4 regions of the Janthinobacterium sp. 75 genome follow, and region 2 is predicted to be linked to each of the others. Evidence: predicted binding sites of a transcription regulator. Region 2 holds the regulator's gene; each other region holds the start of a gene.

Region 1 (3,209 bases), 800 kb from region 2:
CATCGCTGATCAGTTTGACGCCGCGCACGCCGAAGGCCGAACGGGCGCCGAAGCCGCGTGAGGAGATTTGCAAGTCTTGTGCGTAGTTCTGGCGGTTTTGCACCACCAGGCCCGGCACGGCGGCCAGCGCTTCCGACGCGTTGACGCGGATTTGGCCCTCCTGGATGCGGGCGCTATCGACTACATCGATCGAGGCCGGCACTTCCTGGCTGGGGTGGGCGATGCGGCTGCCGCTGACGACCACCGTATCCATGACTTGTCCGGTGGCCAGGTCAGCGGACTCGGCGGCGAAAGCGTGGGGGCGAGGGTGGCGCTGCCGGCGACAAACAGGCTGGCAATGGTGTTCAAGCGGAAACGATGCTGCATGCGGGTTCTCCAATGTGAATAAAAGCCTGCTTGGACGCGTGAGCGGCGCAGGTCTGCATAGTCTTATCAAGCAATATGCCTGCCATGTCTCCATTGGTGGGCTGAAATTATACGCGTGTCAGTGGCACGGCGTTTGCATGCAGCAATGTTCAGATGCGCCGATACCGCGCGCTTTCCCCTCGTTTTGCTATGGAAAAGGTGATTATGCCCAACTTCTTCTCGCGCTTGCGCCAGGTTTGCTGGCTGCTGCCTGTGCTCGCCAGCAGCGCCATCCAGGCTGCTCCGTTTGCCTATGTGCCCAATGAAAAATCGGGCACCCTGAGCGTGATCGACACGGCGACCGACCAGGTAGTGCGCCAGATTGCCGCAGGCAAGCGTCCGCGCGGCATCGCCGCCGACCCCACAGGACGGCAATTGTTTGTCACGGATGCCGCCAGCAGTGCCTTATTGCTGATTGACAATGAAGGCGGCGCGCCCCTGCGCACGGTGGCGCTGGGCAAGTCGCCCGAAGGCGTCAGCGCATCCCATGACGGTCGTTACGTGGCTGTGGCCGTCGAGGAAAACAATAGCGTGGCCTTGCTCGATGGCCAGACGGGTGTCTTGCTCGCCGACATCAAGGTGCAAGGGCGGAACCCGGAACATGCCGTGTTCAGCCCCGATGGGCGCTGGCTGCTGGTGAGCGCGGAAGAGGCCGAGCAAGTCGATGTCATTGATGTTGCGCAACGCCGCCAGGTCGCTTCCATCGCTGTCGGCCTGCGTCCGCGCGGCATTGGTTTCAGCCCCGATTCGGGCCGAGCCTATGTGGCGTGCGAACTGGTCAATGCCGTGTATGTGATCGACATGGCCGCGCGCAAGGCGATTGCCACCATTCCAGCGGGCAAGAATGCCAACGGTATCGCTGTCCATCCCAGCGGCAAGCAGGTGTATGTCTCGAACGGCACGGATGGCACGGTGATGGTGATCGATACGGCCAGCAATCAGGTCACGGCCACCATTCCCGTCGGCAAGCGCCCGTGGAATATGGCCATCACGCCGGACGGTGCCAAGCTGTACGTGGCCAATGGCCGCTCGAACAGCGTTTCCGTCATCGATACGGCCAGCGCGCGCAAGGTGGCCGATATTGCCGTGGGCGAATTGCCATGGGGCGTGGTGATTCGGTAGTGGCACAGGCGCAGGTGTTCCAGTCTGGCACACCTGTTCCATTGTGCAGCGGCGCAGGGGCGCAGCAACAGCACTGGCCCGGATTGGAACAGGGCGCCGCCACCTTGTTCAAAACCCAAACAGACCCACGCCCGCCTTTCATGCCCGGGGCAGGCGATGAAAAGCGGGCCGGGTTTGGCGCCACGCCCTTGTAAGCGGGGAAAAACCCGCTAAGTTTGTAGTGGGATGGCGAGCTGGCACGGCATTTGCGGAAGACTCCGTGTACTCACCCCATCTGTACCAGGACGTTTGATTTTAATTACAGCAATTCCATTCTAATTAACCCGATAGAGGACGACATGAATCTCGCAGACATCAGCAAACTGGGCGTAGCCAATCCCTTCAAACAACGCTATGACAATTACATCGGCGGCAAATTCGTTGCGCCAGTAAAAGGTGAATACTTTCCTAACATCACGCCCATCACGGGCTTGCCGTTTTGCGAAATCGCCCGTTCCACGGCGGAAGACGTCGAGCTGGCGCTGGACGCCGCCCATGCCGCCAAGGATGCCTGGGGCAAGACTTCACCTGCCGAGCGCGCCAACATCCTGAACCGCATCGCCGACCGCATCGAACAGAACCTGAGCCTGATCGCCACGGCGGAAACCATCGATAACGGCAAGCCGATCCGCGAGACGATGAATGCCGACATTCCGCTGGCCATCGACCATTTCCGTTACTTCGCCGGCTGCATCCGCGCGCAGGAAGGTTCCGTCGCGCAAATCGACGCGGAAACCTATGCCTACCACTACCACGAACCGCTGGGCGTCGTGGGCCAGATCATCCCGTGGAATTTCCCGATTCTGATGGCCGTGTGGAAACTGGCGCCAGCCCTGGCAGCCGGCAATTGCGTGGTCCTGAAACCGGCCGAGCAGACTCCCGCCTCCATCATGGTGTTGATCGAGCTGATCGGCGACTTGCTGCCACCGGGCGTGTTGAACATCATCAACGGTTTCGGCCTGGAAGCGGGCAAGCCGCTGGCGTCGAGCAAGCGCATCGCCAAGATCGCCTTCACGGGTGAAACGGGTACGGGCCGCTTGATCATGGGTTACGCCGCGCAGAACCTGATTCCCGTCACCCTGGAGCTGGGCGGCAAGTCGCCGAATATCTTCTTTGAAGATGTGATGGATGCTGACGATGATTATTTCGACAAGTGCCTGGAAGGCTTCACGATGTTTGCGCTGAATCAGGGCGAAGTATGCACCTGCCCATCGCGCGTGCTGATCCAGGAATCGATCTACGAGAAATTCATCGAACGAGCCTTGAAGCGCGTGGCCGCCATCAAGCAGGGTAATCCGCTCGACTCTTCCACCATGATCGGCGCCCAGGCGTCGCAGGAGCAGCTGGAAAAAATTCTGTCCTACCTCGATATCGGCCGCCAGGAAGGTGCCGAAGTGCTGGCCGGTGGCGAGCGCAATACGCAGGCAGGCGACCTGGAGGGTGGCTACTACGTGCGTCCGACCGTGTTCAAGGGCAACAACAAGATGCGCATCTTCCAGGAAGAAATTTTCGGGCCCGTCGTGTCCGTGACCACCTTCAAGGATGAGGCCGAAGCGCTGGCGATTGCCAACGATACCTTGTATGGCCTGGGCGCCGGCTTGTGGACGCGCGACGGTTCGCGCGCCTTCCGCATGGGGCGCGCC
Region 2 (3,209 bases):
CCCACGTCGGGAAACAGGCCGATATTGACTTCCGGCATGGCCATGCGCGTGCGGCCCGTCACGATGCGCAGGCGGTTGCCAGGCCCGGCCTGCGCCACGCCCATGCCGCCGCCCATCACCACGCCATCCATCACGGCGATATACGGTTTCGGATAGAAGTGGATTACATGATTTAAAGCATATTCTTCCGTAAAGAAATCTTCCAGCAACGCACTGCCGCCCTGCGGTGTGGCCAGGCCCGCATCGTAAAAGAAACGGATGTCGCCACCGGCGCACAGGGCTTTCTCACTGCTGGAACGGATCACCACGGCGTCCACCTGCGGATCGTCGCGCCAGGCCAGCAAAACGGTACTCAGGGCGCGCACCATCTCCAGTGAGAGGGAATTCAGGGCTTTGGGGCGGTCGAGCACGATGTGGCCCGTGCGGTTGCGGATGGAGGTCTGGACGAAGTCGCTCATGGCAAAGTGAAAAGAAGTGAGAACGGGCACATTCTAGCGCCTGTGAGGGGAACATAGCGCTCAACAGCTACGGGCGCAAAAAAGGGCGCAATGTGCGCCCTTAGTTGATCACAACCGGTTGAAAGTCGCAGGCCGCTTAGGCGGCGGCGAATTCTTCTTCCGAGTTGTCTGGCAGATGCTTGATCGCCTCTTTACCGTGCCCTTGCACTTTGGTTTTGTACTTCATCACTTGCCTGTCCAGCTTGTCGATCAGGATATCGATGGCGGCATACAGGTCGTGCGCCAGACTTTCCACATAGACAGTTTTGCCACTCAGACGCAAATTGACTTCGGCCTTTTGACGTTTTTCTTTCTCTTTGAGGTTATCCACGGTCAGAATCACGGCGATATCGATGACTTGATCGAAATGCCGTTTCACGCGTTCCAGCTTCGTTTGTACGTATTCACGGATGGCTGGTGTGACTTCGAGATGATGTCCGCTGATGGTGAGATTCATACACACTCCTAAAGATGATCGGGTTCGTGCGGTCCATCGTATCCGGCCCGCAGAGGAACCGAAAAAAACTTACAAACACTTACGCAGGCTCACTGGCGGAATTTTCAACGCTTCCCGGTATTTGGCAACAGTACGTCGCGCAATCACCATGCCTTGTTCCCCCAGCATGTCCGCAATCTTACTGTCGGATAAAGGATTTTTAGGGTCTTCTGCTCCTGTCAGTTGCACGATCAATGCCCGTATCGCCGTCGATGACGCTTCGCCCCCCGCTTCGGTGGCGACGTGGCTACCAAAGAAATATTTCAACTCGAACATGCCGTGCGGGGTCAGCATGTACTTTTGAGTTGTTACGCGCGAGATAGTACTCTCGTGTAAACCCAGTGTATCAGCTATTTCACGGAGCACAAGGGGGCGCATGGCAACGGCCCCATGCGAGAAAAAGTTCTTTTGTCTTTCTACTATCGCTTGCGCTACACGCAGGATGGTGTCGAAGCGCTGGCGCATATTCTTGATCAGCCACTTGGCTTCCTGCAACTGTGCGCCCATGGCACCCTCGCCCTTGCCCTGCTTGAGCAAGTTGGCGTACATGGCGTTAACGCGCAGGCGAGGCATGACGTCGTTGTTCAGAGTGACTTGCCAGCCATTGCGCGCGCGCTTGACGACGACGTCGGGCACCACGTAATCGGACACGTCCGAGGCGAACACGGCACCCGGATGCGGGTTGCACTGGCGAATCACCGTCTGCGCTTCGCGCAAGTCTTCATCATCGCAATCGAGGGCTTTTTTCAGCTTGTTAAAATCGCGCTGGGCAAACCAGGCCAGGTGTTTTTCCACAATGACGAGGGCCATGCGCCGCGTCACCATGGCGATGTGCGGCAAGCGCTTGATTTGCAGCGCCAGGCATTCGGACGCGTTGCGCGCGCCCACGCCGGGCGGATCGAAACTTTGCAACAGGGACAAGGCCGTACGCATCTCGTCAGCGTCGATTTCCAGCTCTTCCGGCAAACGCGCCAGGATGTCGTCGAGCGACTCTTCCAGGTAGCCATTGTCGTCGAGCGCGTCGATGATCAGCTCGACGAGCGCGCGGTCGCGCAATTCGAGCACCGTTACGCGCATCTGCTCCATCAGGTGTTCGCGCAAGGTGCAGTGGTGGGCTTCAAGTTGCGGACGGGAATCTTCGTCGTCGGGCGCCTTGCCCCTGCTCGCCTCGCTCCAGTCGCTGTCGCCGCCCTCCGCTGCGGCAGGGCTGTCGCCAGCCTCGCCATCAAAGGTTTCCGCTTCGGCCGGCGCGGCGGGTGCCTCCTGGCCTGGCGGCTGGGGCGGTGCTTCGGCCGGCGCGGCCGTGGAACTCAATGCGCCGTCGGACAGCAGGCGCAACGAACGGTCGAGCGGATCGTCGAGGCGTTCGAGCAAGGGATTGTCCGTCAGCAACTGCTCCAGCTCCTGGTGCAATTCCAGTGTAGACAATTGCAACAGGCGTATCGATTGCTGCAACTGCGGCGTCAGTGCCAGGTGCTGCGAAGTGCGCAGCTGCAATGATTGTTTCATTGGCTCACATACGGAAGTGTTCGCCCAGATAGACCCGGCGTACCGACTCGTTCGCGATGATGTCGTCGGGGCGTCCCGACGCCAGCACCGAGCCCTGGTTGATGATGTAGGCACGGTCGCAGATACCCAGCGTCTCGCGCACATTATGATCGGTGATCAGGACGCCGATATTGCGCTCCTTCAAGAAGCGCACGATACGCTGGATCTCGATCACGGCGATGGGGTCGACACCGGCGAACGGCTCGTCGAGCAGGACGAAACGGGGGTCGGTGGCCAGCGCGCGGGCGATTTCCACGCGGCGGCGCTCGCCGCCAGACAGGGACAGCGCCTGATTCTCGCGCAATTTTTCAATCTGCAAGTCGGCCAGCAATTTATCCAGGCGCTCCTCGATCTCGGCCTTCTTCAAGGGACGGCCTTCGACGGTCTGGATTTCCAGCACGGCACGGATATTGTCTTCCACCGTCAGCTTGCGGAACACGGACGCTTCCTGCGGCAGATACGACAGGCCCATCTGCGCGCGGCGGTGGATCGGCAGGCGGGAAATATCCACGCCGCTGATATCGATGCTGCCGCCGTCCGACGGCACCAGGCCGACGATCATATAGAACGAGGTGGTCTTGCCGGCGCCGTTCGGCCCCAATAGCCCGACCACTTCTCCGCATTCGACTTGCAGCGAGACATCATGCACGACTTGCCGCTTGCCATAG
Region 3 (3,209 bases), 2.5 Mb from region 2:
AACACATTGCCGGCGAATTCCATGCGCGCCACTCTAGCCTTGATCTGGCGCATGGTCTCGATGGCGGCCAGCTGCACGGCTTCGTCCGGCTCGCCATCCTTTTCCAGCATGGCTTGCAGCACGGGCAGCAAGCGCGCATCGCTGCTGCCGGCCAGCGCCTGCACGGCGGCCTTGCGTGTGGCGGCGTCCGGCGCATGCAGGTTGGCGCTGGCGATCAGCACCTGCAATAGCTGTTTAATGTCAGCATCGTTTTCCCGCGCCAGCGCCTTGCGGATAAGGGGGATTTGCGCGGGGTCAACGGCCTTTTGCAAGGCTTGCGCGGCCGCCAGGCGGGCGCTGCGCTCCGGCGCCAGCAGCTGCAAGCCGGACAAGGCGCCCGCCACGGCCGCGCGCAAGCGGTTGTTAACCATCACGCCATCGAGGCCATCGGGCAGCGGAACGCTCTGGCCGATGGCCGGGTCATACGCCTGCTCGCCGTCGACGACATACACCTTGCCGTCCGGCCCGGCATACAGGCCGTCGTCCTGCAAGGCTTGGAGCACCTTGGCAGCCTCGGGCGTGGCCAGGGCGGCGATCTGGGCGACGGCAGCGACCCGGGCGTCAGAATCGTCGGCAGCCAGCGGTTTGAGCAGTTCAGGAGAGATGGCGGCCTGCGCCAGCGAGGACAAGAACAGGCAAACGAGGACCAGCAATTTGGGGATAAGCTGCATATGCATAGATACCATGTAGTAAAGCTGATGTCTTGATAAGTATCCTTCCCCCATAGGCAAGGACAAGGGTCAGACCCGGCGGGTCTGACCCCAGCTCTTTGCCTGGGGTTGCGATGACCATTCGACGCGCAAGCGCCTACAGCTTTTGCTTGCCCTCATTGCCCTTGATAAAGGGGCTCCACGGCTGGGCGCGTATCGGCTCCTTGGTTTTCCACACAACATTGAATTGCCCATCAGCCTTGATTTCGCCGATCATCACGGGCTTGTGCAAGTGGTGGTTGGTCGGGTCCATGGTCAGGGTAAAGCCAGACGGCGCCTTGACGCTCTGGCCGGCCATGGCGGCGATCACCTTGTCCGTGTCCGTCGATTTGGCTTTTTCCACCGCTTGCGCCCACATGTGGATGCCCACATAGGTCGCTTCCATGGGGTCGTTCGTCACCACCGAACCCGCGTTCGGCAACTTTTGCGCCACCGCATACGCTTTCCACTGCTTGATGAAAGCCGTATTCACGGGGTTCTTGACGGATTCAAAATAATTCCAGGCCGCCAGGTGACCGAGCAAAGGCTTGGTATCGATGCCGCGTAGCTCTTCCTCACCCACGGAAAACGCAACGACGGGGACGTCCGTGGCTTTCAAGCCCGCATTGCCCAGTTCCTTGTAAAACGGCACGTTGGAATCGCCATTGATGGTGGAAATGACGGCCGTCTTGCCGCCCGTGGAAAATTTCTTGATGTTGGCGACGATGGTTTGATAGTCGGCGTGGCCGAACGGCGTGTAGACCTCGCTGATATCGCTATCCTCGACGCCTTTGCTCTTCAGGAAGGCGCGCAATATCTTGTTGGTGGTGCGCGGGTAAACGTAATCCGTGCCCAGCAGCACGAAGCGCCTGGCGCCGCCGCCATCCTTGCTCATCAAGTATTCCACGGCGGGAATCGCCTGCTGGTTCGGCGCGGCGCCCGTATAAAACACATTCTTTTCCAGCTCCTCGCCTTCGTATTGCACCGGATAAAACAGCAGGCTGTTGAGTTCCTTGAACACGGGCAAGACGGATTTACGGGACACGGACGTCCAGCAACCAAACACCACGGCCACTTTATCTTGCGCCACCAGCTGGCGCGCTTTTTCCGCAAACAAGGGCCAGTTCGACGCCGGATCGACCACGACGGCTTCCAGCTTCTTGCCCAGCACGCCGCCCTTGGCATTGATCTCGGCGATCGTCATCAGGGCCACGTCTTTCAGCGACGTTTCGGAAATGGCCATGGTGCCCGACAGGGAGTGCAAGATGCCCACCTTGATGGTGTCGGCGGCCAGGGCTGCCTGCATGGTGATGGACGTGGCCAGGGCCAGGGCGCCGGCGGCGGCCGCTTTCAGGATGATGCGTCGTGACATGGGGACTCCTGTGATGTATTCGTGGGGGACGGACTGGGCATACGATGTTGTTAAAGCAGAATGCATGCCAGCACCAGCAGGCGTCCGCCATGGTGCACGCGGCTCTCTCCGCACGAAAAAAAACCTGGCTGCACAAGGACTGTGCAGCCAGGTTTCAAATTGCCGTAAAACGGTGCGCCGGACGCATTAATCCTTGCGCTTCAATCCTTGCGCGGCACGCCCCGCAAGCGGTGCCAGCCCTTGCGGCCCAGCGGAAACAGCAGCACGAAAGCGATCAGCCATGGCAAGATATACGCCATGGCCGTGATGGCGTTGGCCACGCCTTCCGACAGGTTTTCCGTGAAATTGCCCAGTGCGCGCTTGACGGGGCGCCAGAACGACTGCCTGCCTTCGGCACTGATGGCCACGTTCAGCAAGTCCGTATCGATGCGCTGCATCAACAGCGCATTGGCCGCCGTCGCCTGCTCCAGTTCCACTTGCACGGTGGCCAGTTCCTTGGTCACCTTGATCAAGGCATCGACGTTCGCGCCCGAGCGTTTTTCCAGCTCCTGCAATTGCGCCTGGTATTGCCTGAGCATTTCCAGGCGTTTCTTGCTGTCGAGCACAGGACGGCCCAGGTCTTCCACCTTGGTGCCCTGGCTGGTAACGTCGCCTCCGGCCGCAACCAGCGCCACGAGCTTCTTGATGCCGGCCGGCTTGGCGCGCATGCTGATGCGCGCATGCACGTAACGACCGCCGTCTATGCTCGAGTCGAGCAGCAGACAGCCATTGTCCGTATCGGCCTTGCAGGCGGCGACCACTTTTTCATACAGGGGCCGCACTTGCGCTTCGTTCGTATCGACGCCGACATTGTGTTCATACGCAAGAAACTCGCTGCCTTTTTCCTTGCCGTCGAGACGCGCGGCACTGGACTGGCCCGCGCTCTCTCCCTTGCCGCCGCAACCGGCCAGCAGCAACAGGCTTATCAAACATAGGGATACTTTTTTCATGATTTCTTTCGTCGAGTTATTTGTGCCGCGGCAGCAATTGAATATCGGGCAAATGCGCGGCCACCTCCTGCACCGTGGCATAAACGGTCAAGGATGCCACCACCTGTGGCAGCGGTGCCG
Region 4 (3,209 bases), 3.4 Mb from region 2:
TGCGCGACTTTGGCACGCCCAGCTACGCCAGCAAGCTGGAAAAGGACAAGCCGTCGCTGACGGGCCTTTTTCTGCACGTGGAGCTGGTGCAGCCGCGCAATTCCGTGCCGGGCGGCGGCAAGGGCAACGACGGGCTGGCCCCCGATCCGGGCTTTACGCCAGCGCAATACGACCGCCTGGCCCTGCTGTACATCGCTGCCAGCGTGCGCAAGGGCACGTGGCTGATTCCCGCCTTCCACGCCGTGCTCGATACGGGTTTTGCGAACGGTCATGACGACCCGCAGAACTTTTCTCTGGACGAGTGGTCAGCATCGCTTTCCCGCCTGCAGGCGGCTCTGCGGCAAGCCGATACGGGACAATAAGGCGTTTCCCTGGCCGCCGAATTGGCGCATACTATGATGAGCATAGCCATTCCTGTCAGGGAGTTCAGGTGAATATTGCCACGGATCATCAGGCGGACCGCCAGGCGGGCGCGCGCCATCCACTGCAGCGCGCACAGCGCATCTTTGCCATGCGCGACGCCGTCCTTGGCGTCTGGGAACAGCGCGTGCGGGCCAGCGTGCGCGGCGCGGATCAGTTGCTCAAGCCCATACTCACCAACACCCTGCCCGCTTTTTTCGATAATCTGGCCGAAGCACTGACCCCGGGCCACCCGCGCGAAAACGCCGCCAGCAACAGTAACGTGCCCGCCGTGCATGGCAATGAGCGGGCGCGCATGACGAATTACGGGCCGGAACAGGTAATCCAGGAATACCAGATCTTCCGCGACTGCTTTGCCGCCGTCGCGCATGAATCAGGTATCACCCTGCGCAGCAAGGATTGGCATGTCATCAACGAGTCCATCGACGTGGGCATCTGCGAATCGATACGCGAATTTACCAACATGCACGAAGCTTTCCGGCGCCGCATCGCGGCCGGTCTGTCGCACGACATGCGCAACCCCCTCGCTGTTATCAGCACCAGCGCCCAGTTGCTGCTCAGGCCAGTGGACCCGGAACGGGTGGTATTGCTGGCGCACAAGATTGCCGAGCACAGCAAACGGCTCGACAGCATGATCGAGGAATTGCTCGATAGCCTCAGCTACCACCAGGGCCAGCGGCTGCCGCTTGCCCTGAGCCAGTTCGATGTGCTGCCCCTGGTGCACGCCGTGGCCAGTCAGGTCAATCTGCAGCTGCCCGACAAATGCCAGGTCAACGGCCAACCTGTCGTCGGCTGGTGGTGCGAGAACTCGCTGCGACGCGCGCTGGAAAACCTGCTCGGCAATGCCATCAAGTACGGCGACGACGCGCCCATCAGCGTGCACGTGGAAGCGGTCCACGAACGCCTGATCATGACCGTCCACAATGGCGGCCAGGCCATCGCGCCGGAGCAGGCCGAACGCATCTTCGACTACCTGCGCCGCGAGAACGACAGCCCCGCGCCAGGCTGGGGCATCGGCCTGCCTTTCGTGCAGAACGTGGCCGAAAGCCACGGCGGCAGCATCGCCGTCGACAGCGCACCTGAAACGGGCACCAGCTTCATCTTTGACGTGCCCGTCGATTGCCGTCCCTTCGTCCAGCCCGCCGACTTCCCCAAGAGTGACAGTTAGCGCACCAAATCGGTGCGAAGAACGCCGCAACGCCACAAAAGTGGTCATATTTGCACATCTTCGAGGCCACCCTGTTGGCACGCTTCCTGCTGAGCTATACATAGACACGGCTCAAGGGAAATCACAACATGGCAAATTTTTTCAATGAAATGACTGCGGATGAAGTGGGTACGGACAGCAAGGTACGTGAACACTATCGTGAATTTGACAACTGGCTGGCGCAGCAATCCCCCGAGACCATCGCCCGCAAGCGGGCCGAAGCCGACCTGACGTTCCGCCGGGTCGGCATCACCTTCGCCGTGTATGGCGACGATGCCGGCACGGAGCGCCTGATACCGTTCGACACCATCCCCCGCATCATCCCCGCCGCCGAATGGGCGCAGATGCAAACGGGCCTGGTGCAGCGCGTGCAAGCCTTGAACATGTTCATCCATGATATTTATCATGGGCAAAACATCATCAAGGCGGGCATCATTCCTGCCGAGCAAATCTACAAGAATGCCCAGTATCGGCCGGAAATGCAGGGTATTTCCGTCGCCTCCGACATCTACGCGCACATCGCCGGTGTCGATATCGTGCGCGCCGGCCAGGGCGAATTTTATGTACTGGAAGACAATTTAAGGGTGCCTTCGGGCGTGTCCTACATGCTGGAAGACCGCAAGATGATGATGCGGCTGTTCCCGGAACTGTTCGCCCGCAACCGCATCGCCCCCGTTGACCATTATCCGGACATGCTGCTCGACAACCTGCGCTCCGTCGCGCCCATGGGCGTGGATGACCCAACGGTCGTCGTCATGACACCCGGCATGTACAACTCCGCCTACTTCGAACACGCCTTTTTAGCCCAGCAAATGGGCGTGGAACTGGTCGAAGGCAAGGATTTGTTTGTCAACGACAACTCCGTGTACATGCGCACCACGCGCGGCCCCAAGCGCGTCGACGTGATCTACCGCCGCGTCGATGACGATTTCCTCGATCCGCTGGCTTTCCGCTCCGATTCCTCGCTGGGCGTGCCAGGCCTGCTGTCCGTCTACCGGGCCGGAAGAGTCACCTTGGCCAACGCCATCGGCACGGGCGTGGCCGACGACAAGTCCATCTACCCCTTCGTGCCCGACATGATCAAGTTTTACCTGTCGCAGGAGCCGATACTCAACAACGTGCCCACTTACCAGTGCCGCAAATCGGCCGACCTGTCCTACGTGCTGGCGAATTTGTCCAAGCTGGTGGTCAAGGAAGTGCATGGCGCGGGCGGCTATGGCATGCTGGTGGGCCCGGCATCGAGCGCCGCGCAGATCGAGGATTTCCGCCAGCGCCTGCTGGCCAATCCGGGCGGCTACATCGCCCAGCCTACACTTGCCCTGTCCGCCTGCCCCACGTATGTGGACGCCGGCATTGCGCCGCGCCATATCGATTTGCGCCCGTTCGTGCTGTCTGGCAAGACGATTTCCATGGTGCCGGGCGGCCTGACCCGCGTGGCGCTGGGCGAAGGCTCGCTGGTAGTCAATTCCTCGCAAGGGGGCGGCACCAAGGATACCTGGGTACTGGAAGCCACATCCGCTTTTGCAGGAGAAAAAACATGCTGAGCCGCACTGCCGATCATTTGTTCTGGATGGCCCGCTAC

What was found. The regulator sigma-54, encoded in region 2, starts transcription at its own class of promoters, with help from an activator protein. The targets are predictions, from matches to a motif close to TGGCANGNAANCTGCTTT.
Region 1: adh (aldehyde dehydrogenase) is a predicted target of sigma-54. The motif match lies at 1,762-1,779, and genes of this name have one in related genera.
Region 3: urtA (urea ABC transporter substrate-binding protein) is a predicted target of sigma-54. The motif match lies at 2,153-2,170, and genes of this name have one in related genera.
Region 4: C8C89_RS17820 (circularly permuted type 2 ATP-grasp protein) is a predicted target of sigma-54. The motif match lies at 1,664-1,681, and genes of this name have one in related genera.

The regions. Positions count from the first base shown of each region.
Region 1 is NZ_SORD01000001.1:1,265,618-1,268,826, forward strand. It holds gene C8C89_RS05850 (TonB-dependent receptor) at 1-460, opposite strand, end outside; gene C8C89_RS05855 (beta-propeller fold lactonase family protein) at 571-1,527, shown strand; gene adh (aldehyde dehydrogenase) at 1,866-3,209, shown strand, end outside.
Region 2 is NZ_SORD01000001.1:469,704-472,912, forward strand. It holds gene C8C89_RS02205 (enoyl-CoA hydratase/isomerase family protein) at 1-458, opposite strand, end outside; gene raiA (ribosome-associated translation inhibitor RaiA) at 595-954, opposite strand; gene C8C89_RS02215 (RNA polymerase factor sigma-54) at 1,024-2,502, opposite strand; gene lptB (LPS export ABC transporter ATP-binding protein) at 2,507-3,209, opposite strand, start outside.
Region 3 is NZ_SORD01000001.1:2,959,838-2,963,046, reverse strand. It holds gene urtB (urea ABC transporter permease subunit UrtB) at 1-710, opposite strand, end outside; gene urtA (urea ABC transporter substrate-binding protein) at 847-2,100, opposite strand; gene C8C89_RS13510 (DUF4349 domain-containing protein) at 2,301-3,089, opposite strand; gene C8C89_RS13505 (transglutaminase family protein) at 3,106-3,209, opposite strand, start outside.
Region 4 is NZ_SORD01000001.1:3,909,329-3,912,537, reverse strand. It holds gene C8C89_RS17830 (hypothetical protein) at 1-362, shown strand, start outside; gene C8C89_RS17825 (HAMP domain-containing sensor histidine kinase) at 431-1,588, shown strand; gene C8C89_RS17820 (circularly permuted type 2 ATP-grasp protein) at 1,717-3,171, shown strand; partial or broken gene C8C89_RS17815 (alpha-E domain-containing protein) at 3,165-3,209, shown strand, end outside.